One region of the Mesorhizobium sp. RCAM 05104 genome, then DNA from elsewhere that is predicted to be linked to it. Evidence: predicted binding sites of a transcription regulator. Region 1 holds the regulator's gene; each other region holds the start of a gene.
The links. Region 1 encodes LexA, which represses DNA repair genes until DNA is damaged. Its sites were predicted from a motif close to TGTTCNNNNTGTGTTCNG; they were not measured.
Positions count from the first base shown of each region.

Region 2: dinB (DNA polymerase IV) is a predicted target of LexA. The motif match lies at 1,901-1,918, and genes of this name have one in related genera.
Region 3: AC56QP_RS21160 (helicase-related protein) is a predicted target of LexA. The motif match lies at 1,791-1,808, and genes of this name have one in related genera.
Region 4: AC56QP_RS07130 (2'-5' RNA ligase family protein) is a predicted target of LexA. The motif match lies at 2,463-2,480, and genes of this name have one in related genera.

Region 1 covers NZ_CM185033.1:6,947,887-6,951,753, forward strand. Annotated here, with positions in the region: gene AC56QP_RS33915 (ComEC/Rec2 family competence protein) at 1-1,572, shown strand, start outside; gene lexA (transcriptional repressor LexA) at 1,566-2,306, opposite strand; gene AC56QP_RS33925 (GntR family transcriptional regulator) at 2,688-3,422, opposite strand; gene kynU (kynureninase) at 3,585-3,867, shown strand, end outside.
Region 2 covers NZ_CM185033.1:6,006,876-6,010,742, reverse strand. Annotated here, with positions in the region: gene AC56QP_RS29400 (2OG-Fe(II) oxygenase) at 1-522, shown strand, start outside; gene AC56QP_RS29395 (dihydrofolate reductase family protein) at 649-1,236, opposite strand; gene AC56QP_RS29390 (winged helix-turn-helix transcriptional regulator) at 1,390-1,818, shown strand; gene dinB (DNA polymerase IV) at 1,972-3,219, shown strand; gene AC56QP_RS29380 (SRPBCC family protein) at 3,455-3,867, shown strand, end outside.
Region 3 covers NZ_CM185033.1:4,326,619-4,330,485, reverse strand. Annotated here, with positions in the region: gene AC56QP_RS21170 (acetyl-CoA C-acetyltransferase) at 1-335, shown strand, start outside; gene phbB (acetoacetyl-CoA reductase) at 528-1,253, shown strand; gene AC56QP_RS21160 (helicase-related protein) at 1,976-3,867, shown strand, end outside.
Region 4 covers NZ_CM185033.1:1,367,255-1,371,121, forward strand. Annotated here, with positions in the region: gene AC56QP_RS07110 (ArsC family reductase) at 1-211, opposite strand, end outside; gene AC56QP_RS07115 (ArsR/SmtB family transcription factor) at 378-734, shown strand; gene AC56QP_RS07120 (SRPBCC family protein) at 731-1,210, shown strand; gene AC56QP_RS07125 (SnoaL-like domain-containing protein) at 1,301-1,654, opposite strand; gene AC56QP_RS07130 (2'-5' RNA ligase family protein) at 1,784-2,422, opposite strand; gene AC56QP_RS07135 (ABC transporter ATP-binding protein) at 2,641-3,726, opposite strand; gene AC56QP_RS07140 (cupin domain-containing protein) at 3,716-3,867, opposite strand, start outside.

The sequences.
Region 1 (3,867 bases):
ATCGCAGACCATATCAGGGGCAGCGTCGGTGGCGCCGAAGGCGAAATCGCCGCTGCGCTGATCGTCGGCGTGCGCGCCGGCATTCCCGATGAAATCAACGAAGCGATGCGGCGGACCGGCATCTATCACATCATTTCCATTTCCGGACTGCACATGGCGCTGGTCGCCGGCACCATCATGGGTTTGCTGCGCGGCGCGTTCGCCCTGTTTCCGGACTTTTCCGCGCGCCGGCCGGTCAAGAAATACGCGGCAGCCGCAGCACTTTTTTCGATCGCCGCCTATCTCATCATCTCGGGCGTCGTCGTTGCCGCCGAGCGCAGCTTCATCATGCTGGCGGTGATGCTGATTGCCGTGCTGTTCGATCGCGCGGCACTGACCATGCGAAATCTGGCAATCTCGGCGATCGCCGTGATCGTGGTGTCGCCGCATGAGGTGGTCGGCCCAAGCTTCCAGATGTCGTTCGCCGCGACCGCGGCGCTGGTCGGTGCCTATGCCGGCTGGTCGGATCATCGTGCGGGAAAGACGAGACCGCCGCCGCCAAAGCGGTCATTGCCCAGTTTCCTGACGCGAAAATTCCTGCTGGCGATGGGTGGCCTTGCCATGACCTCCATCATCGCCGGCAGCGCGACGGCGCTCTTCGCCATCTGGCATTTCCAGCGCGTGTCGCCGCTCAGCCTGTTCGCCAATCTGGCCGTCATGCCGATCGTCTCGCTGGTTGTGATGCCTTTCGCCGTCCTCAGCGCGCTGGCGATGCCGTTCGGCGTCGACGGTCCCTTCCTCTATGTGATGGGCAAAGGCCTGTCCGCGATGATCGCCTTGTCGGCGTGGATCTCGGAACGCTCACCGATCGATGCCGTCGGGTTGATTTCACAGCAATCCGTGCTGCTGGTGGCGATCGCCCTGGTCATCGCGACGATGGCGACAACGTGGCTGCGGCTCCTGGCTCTGCCATTCGCGCTTGCCGGCCTGTTGACCGTTTCGGATACGCGCGCGCCGGATGTGCTGATCTCGGAGGACGCGAGGCTAGTGGCGCTGCCGATCGGCGGCGGCGAACTCGCGGTCAGCCGGGCGCGTCCGAACGAATTCACCGTCGACAACTGGAAACGCGCACTGGCATCCGAAACCGTCGTCGTGCCGGAGGTGTTCGACAAGGGAGACGGACAATTCGACATCGCGGATTCCGCCGAACTGCCGCCGGGAGCGCCTTTCTACTGCACCGCCGGCGTATGTCTCGCAAGGCACCCGTCTGGCGCTATCATTGCGCAAGTCGAGGATCGCAAGGACGCGTGGAAGGCCTGCGGCTTCGCGGAACTGATCGTCATCAATGACGCGACAGCTTATGATCCCTGTCACAATCCGCTGGTTCTGGTCATCACCAAGCGGCAACTCGCCCGCAAAGGCAGTGCGGCCGTCTTCTTCGATCGTCGATCGGCAATCATGCCAGCAACGGTCAGCTTCGCTGTGAACAGGCCATATCGACCTTGGCACACCCAGCGCAAATTCTCACGCGAGGCGAGGGGCCTGCCGCCCTATCGCAACCCTGAAAAGGCGGTCACCAGCACTGATCAGTAGCGCCTGATCAGCCCAACGAGCTTGCCTTGCACCTTGACCCTGTCCGGTCCGAAAATGCGTGTTTCGTAGGCCGGATTGGCGGCTTCGAGGGCAATCGAGGCACCCTTGCGGCGAAACCGCTTCAGCGTCGCCTCCTCGTCGTCCACCAGTGCCACGATGATCTCGCCCGGACTTGCGGTATCGGCATTGCGGATGATGACCGTATCGCCATCGAAGATGCCGGCCTCGATCATCGAGTCGCCCTTGACCTCCAGCGCATAGTGCTCGCCACCCATGATCATGTCCGGCGGCACCGAGATCGAATGCGTCTGATGCTGGATGGCGTCGATCGGCACGCCGGCGGCGATGCGACCCATCACCGGGATCGACACCGCGGAGACCACGTCGTCGTCATTGCCGGCCGAGGGCATGCGTGAAGACGCCGGCTTGATCTGCCGGCCAAGGCCGCCGCCTTGACCGAGGCTGCCCTGGATGACGCTTGGAGAGAATTTGCGCGCCGCGTTGAGGCCGGGCGCGATCGAATCGGGCAGCCGCAGCACTTCCAGGGCGCGCGCCCGGTTCGGCAGCCGGCGAATGAAGCCGCGTTCCTCGAGCGCCGTGATCAGTCGATGAATTCCGGATTTTGAAGCGAGATCGAGCGCTTCCTTCATTTCGTCGAAGGATGGCGGAATGCCGCTTTCCTTGAGCCGTTCATGGATGAACATCAGCAGTTCATGTTGCTTGCGCGTCAGCATGGCGGCCCCCGAGGCATTGAACGAAGGTTTGAACCAGAATCGAAAAACAAACCCAGAACAAACACTATCTGTTCCAGTTGTGTTCCGCAACCGTTTAAAGTTTAGTGAATTTGTTAAGACGGCTGAAATTATTTGGCGCCTGGCAGCGGGCCGTGATCCCCGGCCGGCCGCCGCCACAGTGCACTTGCACGCGTTGAAATTGTTATGGTTAACGGCCTGTGGACCAGCGTGTGCCGAGGCTTGGCCTCAATCGCCCAGAGACGTCGGGAAGCTGCTTTTTCACTTTCACCAATCGTTCGCCCGCCGTGAACGAAACGAAGCCAAAACGCCAACTCTTGCCCGAGAAATTCCTATGTCGGCTTTTGCCTCAGTTCGTCTACCTCACCGCTTGTTTGGGCTGCCGTCACCGGCATGGACATAGACATGCAGCGTATAGCCGATGTGCACCGTCATCAGCGCTTTCGCGCGTTCGATGTCACGATCCAGCGCTGCTTCCATGAGCGCGGTGTGATGTTCGATCGCGACAGCCTGGCGCAACGCCTCCATGGCCTCCTCATAGCCATGCAACTGGCCGGTGGCCGCCCGCAAGGTTGGCGCAAGGCCCAGGAAGCGATGATGGCGACGCAACTGATCCGCGATGGTGGACTGGAAGTTGAGCAGCCAGGGGGATGTTGCCGCGCTGAGTAGCGCCGCGTGGAAAGCCTCGTGCTTTTCGTCCCATCCGTCGACCACTTCATCTGAAGGGTCATCAACCGCCGTCTTGCAGCGCGACAGCCGGTAGTGGGCCGTGACGACGGCATCTTCCCATTGATGGCCGCCTTTCTCGATCGATTCCTGGAGCAGAGGCAGCTCAATCACCAGCCTGGCGCGTGACAGATCTTCGAGTTCGGTGCGCGAGACCGCAGCGACGGCGAAGCCGCGATTGCTGATGGAAGTCACCAGGCGCTCCGCCTCCAGTCGCGACAGCGCTTCGCGCAACGGCGTCCAGCCAATGCCATAGCTATTGCGCAGCGTGCTGAGCTTGAGCGGCGCGCCGGGCCTCAGGCGGGTGGTGAGGATATCGCGGCGCAGCAGCCTGTAGGCCGCTTCAGTCTTCGAGTGTCCTTCATCCAACATCGTTGCCATCCCACGCACTGGACGCCAGATTATATATGAAAGCCTTCCATGGTGTAAATTATATATAATATTTGACACAATCCGGCAGACTGCGCATGATCGGTCGGCCGACTTCACCTGTCGTGTTCATTTGGACGTGCCTGTGCGCGGAGGACATCGATCATGAATGCAATTCCCAATCTCGCAACAATCGAGGCGATGGATGCCGCGGATCCGCTGCGCTCCATGCGCGATCGCTTCGTCTTGCCGGAAGGGGTGATCTATCTCGACGGCAATTCGCTGGGTGCCGCTTCACCGGCCGTCTTCAACGAGATCCAGAAGGCCGCGACACAAGAATGGGCGCACGACCTCATCCGTGCCTGGAACACCGCCGGCTGGTTCGACATGCCGGTCGCGCTCGGCGACCAGCTCGGACGCCTGATCGGCGCCGCGGCTGGCCAGACGG
Region 2 (3,867 bases), 940 kb from region 1:
GGCGAGTACCGCTATTTCCGCTATCCCTTGCCGGACCTGCTCGGCGGCCTGCGCAGCGCGCTCTATCCCAGGCTGGCCGAGGTCGCCAACCGGTGGAACGAACGCATGGGCCTCGCCATGCGCTACCCCGCGGCGCATGCCGAGTTTCTCGAACAATGCCACGCCGCCGGCCAGACACGGCCGACGCCCCTGCTGCTGCAATATGTCCCCGGCGACTTCAACTGCCTGCACCAGGACCTCTATGGCGACCTCGCCTTCCCGCTGCAGGTGGCGATCCTGCTCTCCGAGCCGGGCAAGGATTTCACCGGCGGCGAATTCGCGCTGACCGAGCAGCGGCCGCGCATGCAGAGCCGGGTCGAAGTGGTGCCGCTGCGCCAGGGCGATGCGGTTGCCTTCGCCGTCCACAATCGGCCGGTGCAGGGAACGAAAGGCAATTACCGCGTCAATTTGCGCCACGGCGTCAGCCGGCTGCGCTCAGGCATGCGCCACACCGTCGGCATCATCTTTCACGATGCCAGGTAAGTGGCCTCCGCGATCCGATGCGGCCGCTCCGCCGGTGACCGCATCTTGAAAACGAAGGAAAGCGGGCAAGCGATTCCACCCAAACACTATTTTCCGCCGCGCGATGCCTTCGCGCGGCATTCCGTATCAGCCGGCCGGCGCGTAGCGGTTGACCACCATGCCGCAGGCATAGGCCTTCGAACCGAGCAGGCGCAGCTTCTGGAAACCGCGCAGGTCGAAGATCCGGCGCCCCTCGCCCAGCACCGCCGGGTTGATGAACAGCTGAAACTCGTCGACCAGCCCGGCCGCGATCAGCGCCGACGCAAACCCCGCCCCGCCGAACACCGCGATATCGCCGCCGTTGGTCTTCTTCAGCGCGTCCACCTCGCGCGGTAGGTCGCCGCTGGCGACCGTGGTGCGTTCCCACCGCGAGACCTTGAGCCTGTCGCTCAGCACCACCTTGTCGACCTCGACGACACGTTGCGCAAAGGCATGGAAAGGGTCTCGCGGATAGTTCCTCGCCGCGTTGCCCCAATGGGTCAGATAGCCCTCCTCGACCATCTTGCGGCTCAGCAGGATGGTGTCGATACCGGCGAAGACGGCGTTGAAGTCCTTTTTCAGCTCGTCGTCCCAGGCGCTGTCGTCGCCCCATTCCCACAGCTGCCAGTGATGGTCCTCGAAGGCGCCGACGAAGCCGTCGACCGACATCTGCATCTGAAGGATGAGCTTTCTCATCGTCATTCTCCTCGTTCGCTTGCGATCAAAGGGACGCGCGAAATTGTGCTCCTGGCGAGCCGTCACGGTTGGAAACGATTTACTTTTGGAACCATTTGACGCATGCCGATAATGGTGTCAATAGTAAAGTGATTTACAAATGGAAGCATAGCGATGTCGACCAGGAGAAAGTCCGGCTGCCCGATCAACCTGTCGCTCGAACTGCTCGGCGACCGCTGGACGCTGCTCATCATCCGCGACCTGGTCTTCGCCGGGAAAAAGCATTTTCGCGAATTCCTGCAGTCCGACGAGGGCATCTCGTCGCGCACGCTGGCCGAGCGGCTGCAGACCCTTCAGGACGAAGGCATCCTCACCAGAAGCGACGACCCGACGCATGGGCTGAAGACGGTCTACCGGCTGACCGAGGCCGGCATCGACCTTCTGCCCGTGCTCGCAACGCTCGGCGCCTGGGGGAGCAAGCACCGCAACGCCGACGACAGGCTCGCCCGGATCGCCGACGACCTGGCGGCGGGTGGCGAGGCAGCGCTCGATCGCATGAAAATGGCGTTGCGGACCGAGCATGTCGGCCAGTCGACAGGCTGAGGCACCGCGCTTTCCCGCGCGGAGGAAATGAAGCGCCGAGCCCGCCAACGCCGGTCTCATCAGCTTGACAGCGAGCTATCTTTGTTCTCTATTTGTTCCTATTCATAAGCAACTCCGGATATGCGGCCGGTGCACCGCGAGCGAATGGTCGGCATGGAAACGACAGCCACCATCCTGCATGCCGATCTCGACGCCTTCTATGCCTCGGTCGAGCAGTTGCTCGATCCGTCGCTGCGCGGCAAGCCGATCGCGGTCGGCGGCGGCGTCGTGCTTGCCGCCTCCTATGAAGCGCGCGCCTTCGGCGTGCGCGGCGGCATGCCGGGGCGCAAGGCCCGCGAGCTCTGCCCGCAACTGATCTTCGTCGGCGGCAATTTCGGCGACTACCAGCGGCTGGGCGACGCGGCGATCAAGGTGCTCGACGATTTCACACCCGTGGTCGAGCGCATTTCCATCGACGAGGCCTTTGCCGATGTCGCCGGCTGCACGCATCTGTTCGGTTCGCCGCAAGAGATCGCCACGACGATCCGCCGCCGCGTCCGGGCCGAACTCGGACTGCCGATCTCGATCGGCGTGGCGCGCACCAAGCATCTGGCCAAGATCGCCTCGCAAGTGGCCAAGCCCGACGGGCTGGTGGTGGTCCATCCCGGCACCGAACTGGCCTTCCTGCATGATTTGCCGGTCTCGCTGATGTGGGGCGTCGGCCCGGCGACCAAGGCGCGGCTGGCCGACATCGGCGTCGAGACCATCGGCCAGCTGGCCCGGACGCACAGCGGCGCGCTGACGCGCCTGCTCGGTCCGGCGGCCGGCGAAAAGCTCGCCGCGCTGTCTTGGAACCGCGACCCGCGAAAGCTGGAGACGAAGCGCAGGGCGCGCTCCGCGGGCGCCCAGTCGGCGCTCGGCCGCAAACCGGCCGTGGCCGACGTCTACGTGCCCACTCTGCTGCATCTGGCCGACCGTGTCGCCTGCCGGCTGCGCGCCAAGGCGCGGCCGGGCCGCACCGTGACCGTGCGCGTGCGCTTCGCCGATCTCAGCGCCGTTACCCGTTCGATCACGCTTGACCAGCCGATCTCGGCGACAACGATGCTGGCCGAGATCGCCGGCGATCTGGTGCGCGGCGTGCTCGCCGACCACCGCCAGGAGAAAACGATCTCGCTGCTGGCAATCTCGGTCTCGCATCTCGAGGAAAGCGCCGAGTTGCAGCTCGAACTGCCGCTCGGCCTCGCCGACGAGAAGCGCCGGCCCGGTACGCGCAAGGGCCTGACGCGCTTCGGCGCCGACCGCGCCATCGACAAAATCCGCCAACGCTTCGGCAAGCAGGCGGTCGGCTACGGCACGGTTGCGCTGGAGGCGGCGCGCTCGGTGCCCGACGAGTTCAGGGAACTGGCGGAGAAGGAATTGTGAGCCGTGCCCGGAGCGCGCCAGTCGGGTGCTCATGAGCGACGTACAAGACGCCGCCATGAGGCCACCGACACACCAAGCCGAGAACACTGTTCAGCACGGCACCGATTGCGCATCGCTGCTTGACACAAATCAATGCCGTGCACCTTGGGTAGCGCTAGTTTGCCAAGTCTCATTCGACAGGATCGGATTTTTCCCAAGTTTCCCTGAAACGTGGGGATGAACCGGAGGTGAGATTATGCCGGCATTCTCGCGTTCCACCGAGGCTACTGCCACAATAGACTCCACGGCTGAGACCGTGTTCGCCTATCTCGACGACCACAGGCACCTCGGGGCTCACATGAGCGCCTCGTCCTGGATGATGCTCGGTTCGAAAATGGACTACGAGTTCGACGCAGGGAAAGCTCGTTTGGTCGGCTCCAAGTTCGGTTTCCATGGAAAAATACTTGGAATTGCACTGTCTGCGGAACAGGTGGTCACGATCCGGATGCCTCCCAGACTGAAGGTCTGGGAAATCATCGGAACACCAAATCTCTGGGTAGTCGGCCGCTATCGGATGGGTTTTGAAATAGCACCCGAGGCGAAATGGTCCCGGCTTCGGGTCTTCATCGAATACGACCTGCCGGAAGCGGCGCCGGCCCGTTGGCTTGG
Region 3 (3,867 bases), 2.6 Mb from region 1:
GCGTCGATCCGGCGATCATGGGCACCGGACCCATTCCGGCTTCGCGCAAGGCGCTGGCCAAGGCCGGCTGGTCGGTCGGCGATCTCGACCTGATCGAGGCCAACGAGGCTTTTGCCGCCCAGGCCTGCGCCGTTAACAAGGACATGGGCTGGGATCCTTCGATCGTCAACGTCAATGGCGGCGCCATCGCCATCGGCCATCCGATCGGCGCTTCGGGTGCCCGCATCTTCAACACGCTGGTCTATGAGATGCGCCGCCGTGGCGCCAAGAAAGGCCTCGCCACCCTATGCATTGGCGGCGGCATGGGCGTCGCCATGTGCGTGGAAGCGCTCTGACGAGAGCACTGGACGGCCGGCGAATGCATGTCGTCCAAAAGTGCGTAGCGGTTTTGGGAAGACGACATGAATGAAAACAGACAGCTAAAGCGCGTCGCCTGAATTTACTTCAGGTGACGCGGTTTGGCCGCCCGGTCCATATCCAGTGCCTGCCAAGCCCGACAACAGGGCGATATCAAAAAGGGGAAACGCATGAGCAAGGTTGCAATCGTTACGGGCGGGTCGCGCGGCATTGGCGCGGCGATCTCGATCGCATTGAAGAACGCCGGCTATTCGGTTGCCGCGAACTACGCCGGCAACGACGATGCGGCGGCGAAATTCAAGGCCGAGACCGGCATTCCGGTCTACAGATGGTCGGTCGCCGACTACGACGCCTGTGCCACCGGCATCAAACAGGTCGAAGCCGATCTCGGCCCGATCTCGGTGCTGGTCAACAATGCCGGCATCACCCGCGATGCCATGTTCCACAAGATCACGCGCGAACAGTGGAAAGAGGTCATCGACACCAACCTGTCGGGCGTCTTCAACATGACGCATCCTCTGTGGAGCGGCATGCGCGACCGTAAGTTCGGCCGCGTCATCACCATCTCGTCGATCAACGGCCAGAAGGGTCAGGCCGGCCAGGTCAACTATTCCGCCGCCAAGGCCGGCGACATCGGCTTTTCGAAAGCGCTTGCACAGGAAGGCGCTCGAGCCGGCATCACCGTCAATGTCATCTGCCCCGGTTACATCGCCACCGAGATGGTCAAGGCAATCGACGAGAAGGTGCTCAACGAGCGCATCATCCCGCAGATCCCGGTCGGCCGCCTCGGCGAGCCGGAAGAGATTGCGCGCTGCGTCGTCTTCCTCGCTTCCGACGATGCCGGCTTCATCACCGGCTCGACCATCTCAGCCAATGGCGGCCAGTACTTCGCCTGAAACCCGGACAACGGCCTCATACAGGCAATCGCACTGCGACAGGCGGATCGGGAACCGGTCCGTTTTTAAGGCAGCCCGGCTGCCGTGAAGGCCCCGCTGCGGGGCGATGATCCAATCCGGCACGCAAAGGTTAACGGCGGTGACACCTCTTGTGCGAAACTCGTCCGCAAACCTGTGGATTCTCGGTGGATAACCTGTTTACAACACAAGATATTGTGGTGAACAAAACAGGAATATTCCGCGATCGCTGATTCGTCGCCGATTCGTTCCGGCTTTGAGCGGAACGTTAACGATAGCGGCCGGAATCGCCTGCCGGATCCTTAACGCGAATTAAGAAAGACCAACAATTTCATTATCTTGGATGAGGCGAACCAGAACGTTGCAGTCGTTCACCGGCAAAAGTTAACGTCGGGGCTCGCCTTGCATGAAACGGGCCAGTTCGGCGATTCAGCATGTGGTAAGAGTCGCGGTCGCAAAATCCACATATAGCCGTGAACAAAACCTGAATCAGGACGAGTCACTGATTCGTCGCCGATTCGTTCCAGACTCGTTCCAACGGTTAATCCGCGGCCGGTTGAGAGCTTGACAGGACCGCCTTCGGGCCCTCGCCGGAACATTCCGCTTTCGCTTCGCGCGCTAAATCCCTATGTGTCGGCTGTCATACGCGCCACTCGAGGCACGCTCCCGACAACGAGAGGCCAGAAAGCCTTATTTCCAGGTCGATGAACATCCAGCCGAAACACACTGAGCCGCTGATCTTGTCGGGACGCGACGTGACCGCCGTGCTTGGGCCGACCAACACCGGCAAGACCCATCTCGCCATCGAGCGCATGGTGGCGCACGAGAGTGGCATCATCGGCCTGCCGCTCAGGCTGCTCGCGCGGGAAGTTTACGCTCGCGTCTGCGAAAAGGTCGGCGCTCACAAGGTCGCGCTGATCACCGGCGAGGAAAAGATCCAGCCGGCCGGCGCCAGATATTCGGTCTGCACCGTCGAGGCGATGCCGCGCGAGACCGACGCCGCCTTCGTCGCCATCGACGAGGTGCAGCTTGCCGGCGACCTCGAGCGCGGCCACATCTTCACCGACCGCATCCTGCATCTGCGCGGCCGCCAGGAGACGCTGCTGCTGGGCGCGGCCACCATGCAGGGCATCCTCCAGCGCCTGCTGAAGGGCGTCTCGGTGGTGACGCGGCCAAGGCTGTCGCATCTGGCCTATGCCGGCTCGAAGAAGCTGACGCGCCTGCCGCGCCGCACGGCGATCGTCGCCTTCTCCGCCGACGAGGTCTACGCCATCGCCGAGCTGATCCGCCGTCAGCAAGGTGGTGCCGCCGTCGTGCTCGGGGCGCTTAGCCCGCGCACCCGCAACGCGCAGGTGGCGCTGTTCCAGTCCGGCGATGTCGACTATCTCATCGCCACCGACGCCATCGGCATGGGCCTCAACCTCGATCTCGACCACGTCGCCTTCGCCCAGAACCGCAAGTTCGACGGCTTCCAATACAGAAACCTGTCGGCGGCCGAGCTCGGCCAGATCGCCGGCCGCGCCGGCCGGCATCTGCGCGACGGCACCTTTGGCGTCACCGGCCAGGTCGATCCGCTGGACGAGGATCTGGTCAAGAAGATCGAAGGCCATGATTTCGACCCGGTGAAGGTGCTGCAGTGGCGTACCGCGCATTTCGACTTCGCCAGCCTCGATACGTTGAAGCGCTCGATCGAGACCAACGCCCCGGTCGAAGGCCTGACCCGCGCGCTGCCGGCGGTCGATGCCCAGGCACTTGAATATCTGTCGCGCGACGAAGACATCCGCGCACTTGCCACCGATGCCAAACGCGTGGCGCTGCTGTGGGAAGCCTGTGCCCTGCCCGATTACCGCAAGATAGCGCCGGCCCAGCATGCCGACCTGATCGCCTCCATCTACATGGACCTCGCCCGGCATGGCCATGTCGACGAGAACTACATGGCCGAGCAGGTGCGCCGCGCCGACACCACCGAGGGCGACATCGACACGCTGTCCCATCGCATCGCCCAGATCCGCACCTGGACATTCGTGTCGAACCGGCCCGGCTGGCTGGCCGATCAGGCACACTGGCAGGAAAAGACGCGCGAAATCGAAGACAGATTGTCGGATGCGCTGCATGAGCGGTTGACGAAACGCTTCGTAGACCGCAGGACTTCCGTCCTCATGCGGCGCCTTAGAGAAAATACCATGCCTGAAGCCGAAATAAGCCCAACCGGAACCGTCCTTGTCGAAGGCCATCATGTCGGCGAGTTGCAAGGGTTCCGCTTCACCGCCGACCAGAGCGCCGGCGGCGAGGACGCCAAGGCGGTACGCACCGCCGCCCAGAAGGCGCTGGCCGCCGAATTCGAGGCGCGTGCCGAACGCTTCGGCGCTTGCGCCAATGGCGATATCGCGCTCGGCTCGGATGGCACGCTGCGCTGGATCGGCGCGCCGATCGGCACGCTGGTCGCTGGCGAAGACGCGCTGAAGCCCCGCCTGGTGCTGCTGGCCGACGAACAACTGACCGGCCCGGCGCGCGACAAGGTCGCGGCGCGTGCCGAGCGTTTCGTCAATTTCCAGATCGAAACGCTGCTGAAGCCGCTGGTCGACCTGAAGAACGC
Region 4 (3,867 bases), 1.6 Mb from region 1:
TGTCTGCCTCCGGCAGTTCGCGGAATGTGGTGCTGCCCTTGTTGAGCAGTTTTTCCCAGCCGACCTTGCCGACCCAGACATTCAGCTTGCCCGCCTCGATGCCTTCAGCCCGATAGTCATGGAAACGATAGGGCACGTCATGACCCTCCAGCCAGACGCGCGCCTTCTTGATCGTGTCGCAGTTGGTGATGCCGTACATGGTGATCGTCAAAGCGTGCTTTCCTTGGGCCGACAGTCGAATCCGTTTCGCAGCCTAAAACCGCCTTTCCCGCTTTGCCAGCACCCAGGCCCGCATGGTCGCATTTTGGGGATTGCCAATACTAAGGATTTTTCCTAAGTATTTTGTGCCACTTTTGATGGCACCTCAGGATCGACCAATGACAAGCCTTCAGACTGCAAATCCGAGCCCCCCGCCCATCGATGGCATCTTCCGCGCGCTTGCCGATCCGACGCGACGGCGCGTTGTCGAGCGGCTGAACAGGAGCCCGGCTTCGGTCAGCGAACTGGCGCAGCCTTTCGAAATGGCCCTGCCCTCCTTCATCGAACACCTCAAGGTGCTGGAAGGCTGCGGGCTGGTTCGATCGGAAAAGATCGGCCGCACAAGGACCTACCAACTGGCGCCCGAGCCGCTGCGGCTCGCGGAGAACTGGCTGGCGGAACAGCGGACGTTGTGGGAGCGCCGCCTCGACCAGTTCGACGCCTATGTGATGACCCTGAAGGAGAACGAAAAATGAGCTATCCTTTCAAGCCGGATCCCAGACTGGACCTCGTGCTGGAGCGCGTTATCGACGCGCCGCGCGAGCTGCTGTGGCGAGCCTGGACGAAGCCGGAGCATGTCAAGCAATGGTTCACGCCCAGGCCGTGGCTGATCACCGACTGCGAGATCGACCTCAGGCCCGGTGGGCTGTTCCGGACACGTATGCAGTCGCCCGACGGCAAGGAAGTCAACGACCGCCATTGCTGTTATCTGGACATCGTGCCGAACGAGCGGCTGGTGTGGACGGATGCGCTGCTGCCAGGTTACCGGCCGTCGGGCGAGCCCTTCATCACCGCGGTCATTTCCCTCCAGCGGGAAGGCGAGAGCACGCGCTACACCGCCACCGCCATCCACCGCGACGAGGCCACCCGCAAGAACCATGAGGAGATGGGTTTCTTCGATGGCTGGGGCACGGTGGCCGATCAGCTTGCAGCGTATGCGAAAACGATTTGAACGCCACATGGCGGCCAGGACGCCGTCCCGGCCGCCATGCTTGTACCTCGAAGCGAAGAGCAGGCTCCGAAGTCGGAGGTATCTCCTGCCTCAGTAGTAAAAACGCTCTTCGGTAATCTTGCCGTTCTTGACCGTGTAGAGGCCAACCTCGTCCATGGTGACACGCTGGCCGGTGGCCTTGGGCGTTATGTCGAATGTGAAGCGCACCGCGAACTGGTCGCCGTTGACATAGGGTCCCTCGACCGAGCCGCCATGGACCTCGTGGTTTTCGTGCCACCTTTGGCTTTTCTGCCTGAGGGCCTCCTTGCCGTGGCTGACGGCCATCGGTCCCTCCATGGCTTCGTAGCTGGCGATGTCCTCGGCATTGTATTTTTCAGCAGCACCGTTGTGATCATCCTGCTTGAGGAGTTCGGTGAAATCCTTGGCAATTTCCGCGATGGTCATTTGTGTTCCTCCTGTTCGGACGCACTCGAAGTAGGGAAGCGCTTGCCGGCCCGCCATCGTTGGCCCGGTCGATAGCTGACAAGGCGTGTCAGGACGATGGATATAGCGGGGCTGTGTGACGACGATTTCTCACATACCGGCCAGGGAATCGTCCTGGCCGGTCAATTGCCAACGTCCACGCTCCTTGTAGACACCCTTGCCGATAAGACTGTGGATCAGCACAAAATCCCGCACGAACCAGCTGACTGGATCAATCGACCGTTCGCGGATTTTGGGAACACGCGCTTCATCGCGAAGCAGCGTCACATGCGGTTCGATGGATTTTGTGAGAAAGCATTTCAACGGGCTGTCGGAAATCAGCGCAGTGAGGTTGCGCCAGAATTCTTGCAGTGCCGGATTGCTGCCACTGCCACCGCGCAGAACAAGCGAACCGCCGCCAAAAGCCGACAGGCGATCGAACGAAACCTCGAAAGGTTTTGCAACGATCATCGAGCCTATGCGGCAGGCGATTTCGACCAACTCTTGTGGAAATCCGTCATGGTCACCGAGACCGACGAGCGAGATATGGATGTGATCTTCCGGAACAAACCAGCCTTGCAACCCTAACTCCCGATCCAGGTCGACAGCCTTCCGCGCGAGAGGGCCGGCGATAGCGCTCTCGGCAAGGATCGCGAAGAAGATCCGGTCGTCGAAATGTCGCTCGAACTCTTCCCATTGGAAAAAGGTCTGACCGTTCTTGGCGGTCCCGAATGCAGGTTGCCCACTCATAACTGAACTCGACCGGCAAATTGTATCCGGTTGAGAATTATAGAACAAATAGGGAACAAATCAAGCAAAGATGGAACGGACGCCGGGGCTGCGGCATTGGCGGGATGAATCGCCTAGTGGGCGTGTTCGCGGCCGTTGCCAGACTTTGTTTGTAACCACCGAACGGCGCGAACGTGTCCCGCGCGCAGTTGGGCTGCAGCCTTGAGACGCGGATGAGACTAGCTCGGCAGCACGGGGCAGTTGGCGCCACGACGCAGACTGATATGCGCCACGTCGCCGACGCTGAATTGAAACCCCTCGGCCTGGCGGGGGGCGTCGATGACGATCGGGACGCCCTGCCCGAGTTCGGCATGCAGGCGCAAGGTCCGGCCGTGAAAGACGATGCTGTTGACGCGCGCCGGCGCCGTGCCGGCCGTGGCTTCGGTCGTCGCCAGGAGATCCTCCGGCCGCACGCCGATGATGCGCATTGCCCCCGCGCTCGGGGCCTCGCCATTTTCCGGCATGGCTTCCAGCGGCAGAGCGCCGGCGGCGAAGCGCAAGCGATCGCCGTCACGGCCGACAAAGCGCGACTGCAGCAGGTTCATCGTGCCGATGAAGCTGGCGACGAATGTGGTGGCGGGCCGGTCGTAAAGCGTCGCCGGCGGCGCAATCTGCTCGATGCGGCCCTTGTTCATGACGACGATGCGGTCGGAGATCGACAGCGCTTCAGTCTGGTCGTGAGTGACCATGACGAAGGTGGTGCCAAGGCTGGACTGCAGCCGCTTCAGTTCGACCTGCATCTGTTCGCGCAGATGCGCATCGAGCGCCGACAGCGGTTCGTCGAGCAGCAGCACGCGCGGCTCGCAGACGATGGCGCGGGCGAGTGCGACGCGCTGGCGCTGGCCGCCCGAGAGTTCGGACACGCGGGCGCCAAGCTTGTCGGCAAGGCCGACCATGTCGAGGGCTTCGCCGACGCGTTTTGCCTGCTCGGCACCGGACAACTTTCGCAGGGAGAGGCCGAAACCGACATTTTCAGCGACGTTCATGTGCGGAAACAGCGCATAGTCCTGGAACACGGTGTTGACGGGCCGATCGAACGGCCGAAGCGCGGTGATGTCACGGCCGTCGAGCAACACCTTGCCGCTCGACGGGCTTTCGAACCCGGCGATGACCCGCAGGCTGGTTGTCTTGCCGCAGCCGGATGGACCAAGAAGGGTGAGAAACTCGCCACGGACGATGTCGAGATCGACGGCGTCGAGTCCGACGATGCCGCCGGGAAAAACCTTCGAGACCGCTTGCAACCGGACGAGAGGATCAGGCGCCATCGCGAACCTCGGACGGTTTCGTGGTGTTGACCCAGAGGATCTGGCAGCGCTCGGCACCCGGATTGCGGAAGGCATGCAAAAGCGTGCTCTTGAAGGCAAAACTGTCGCCGCTCTTCAGAACGTAGTTTGTGGAATCCACCA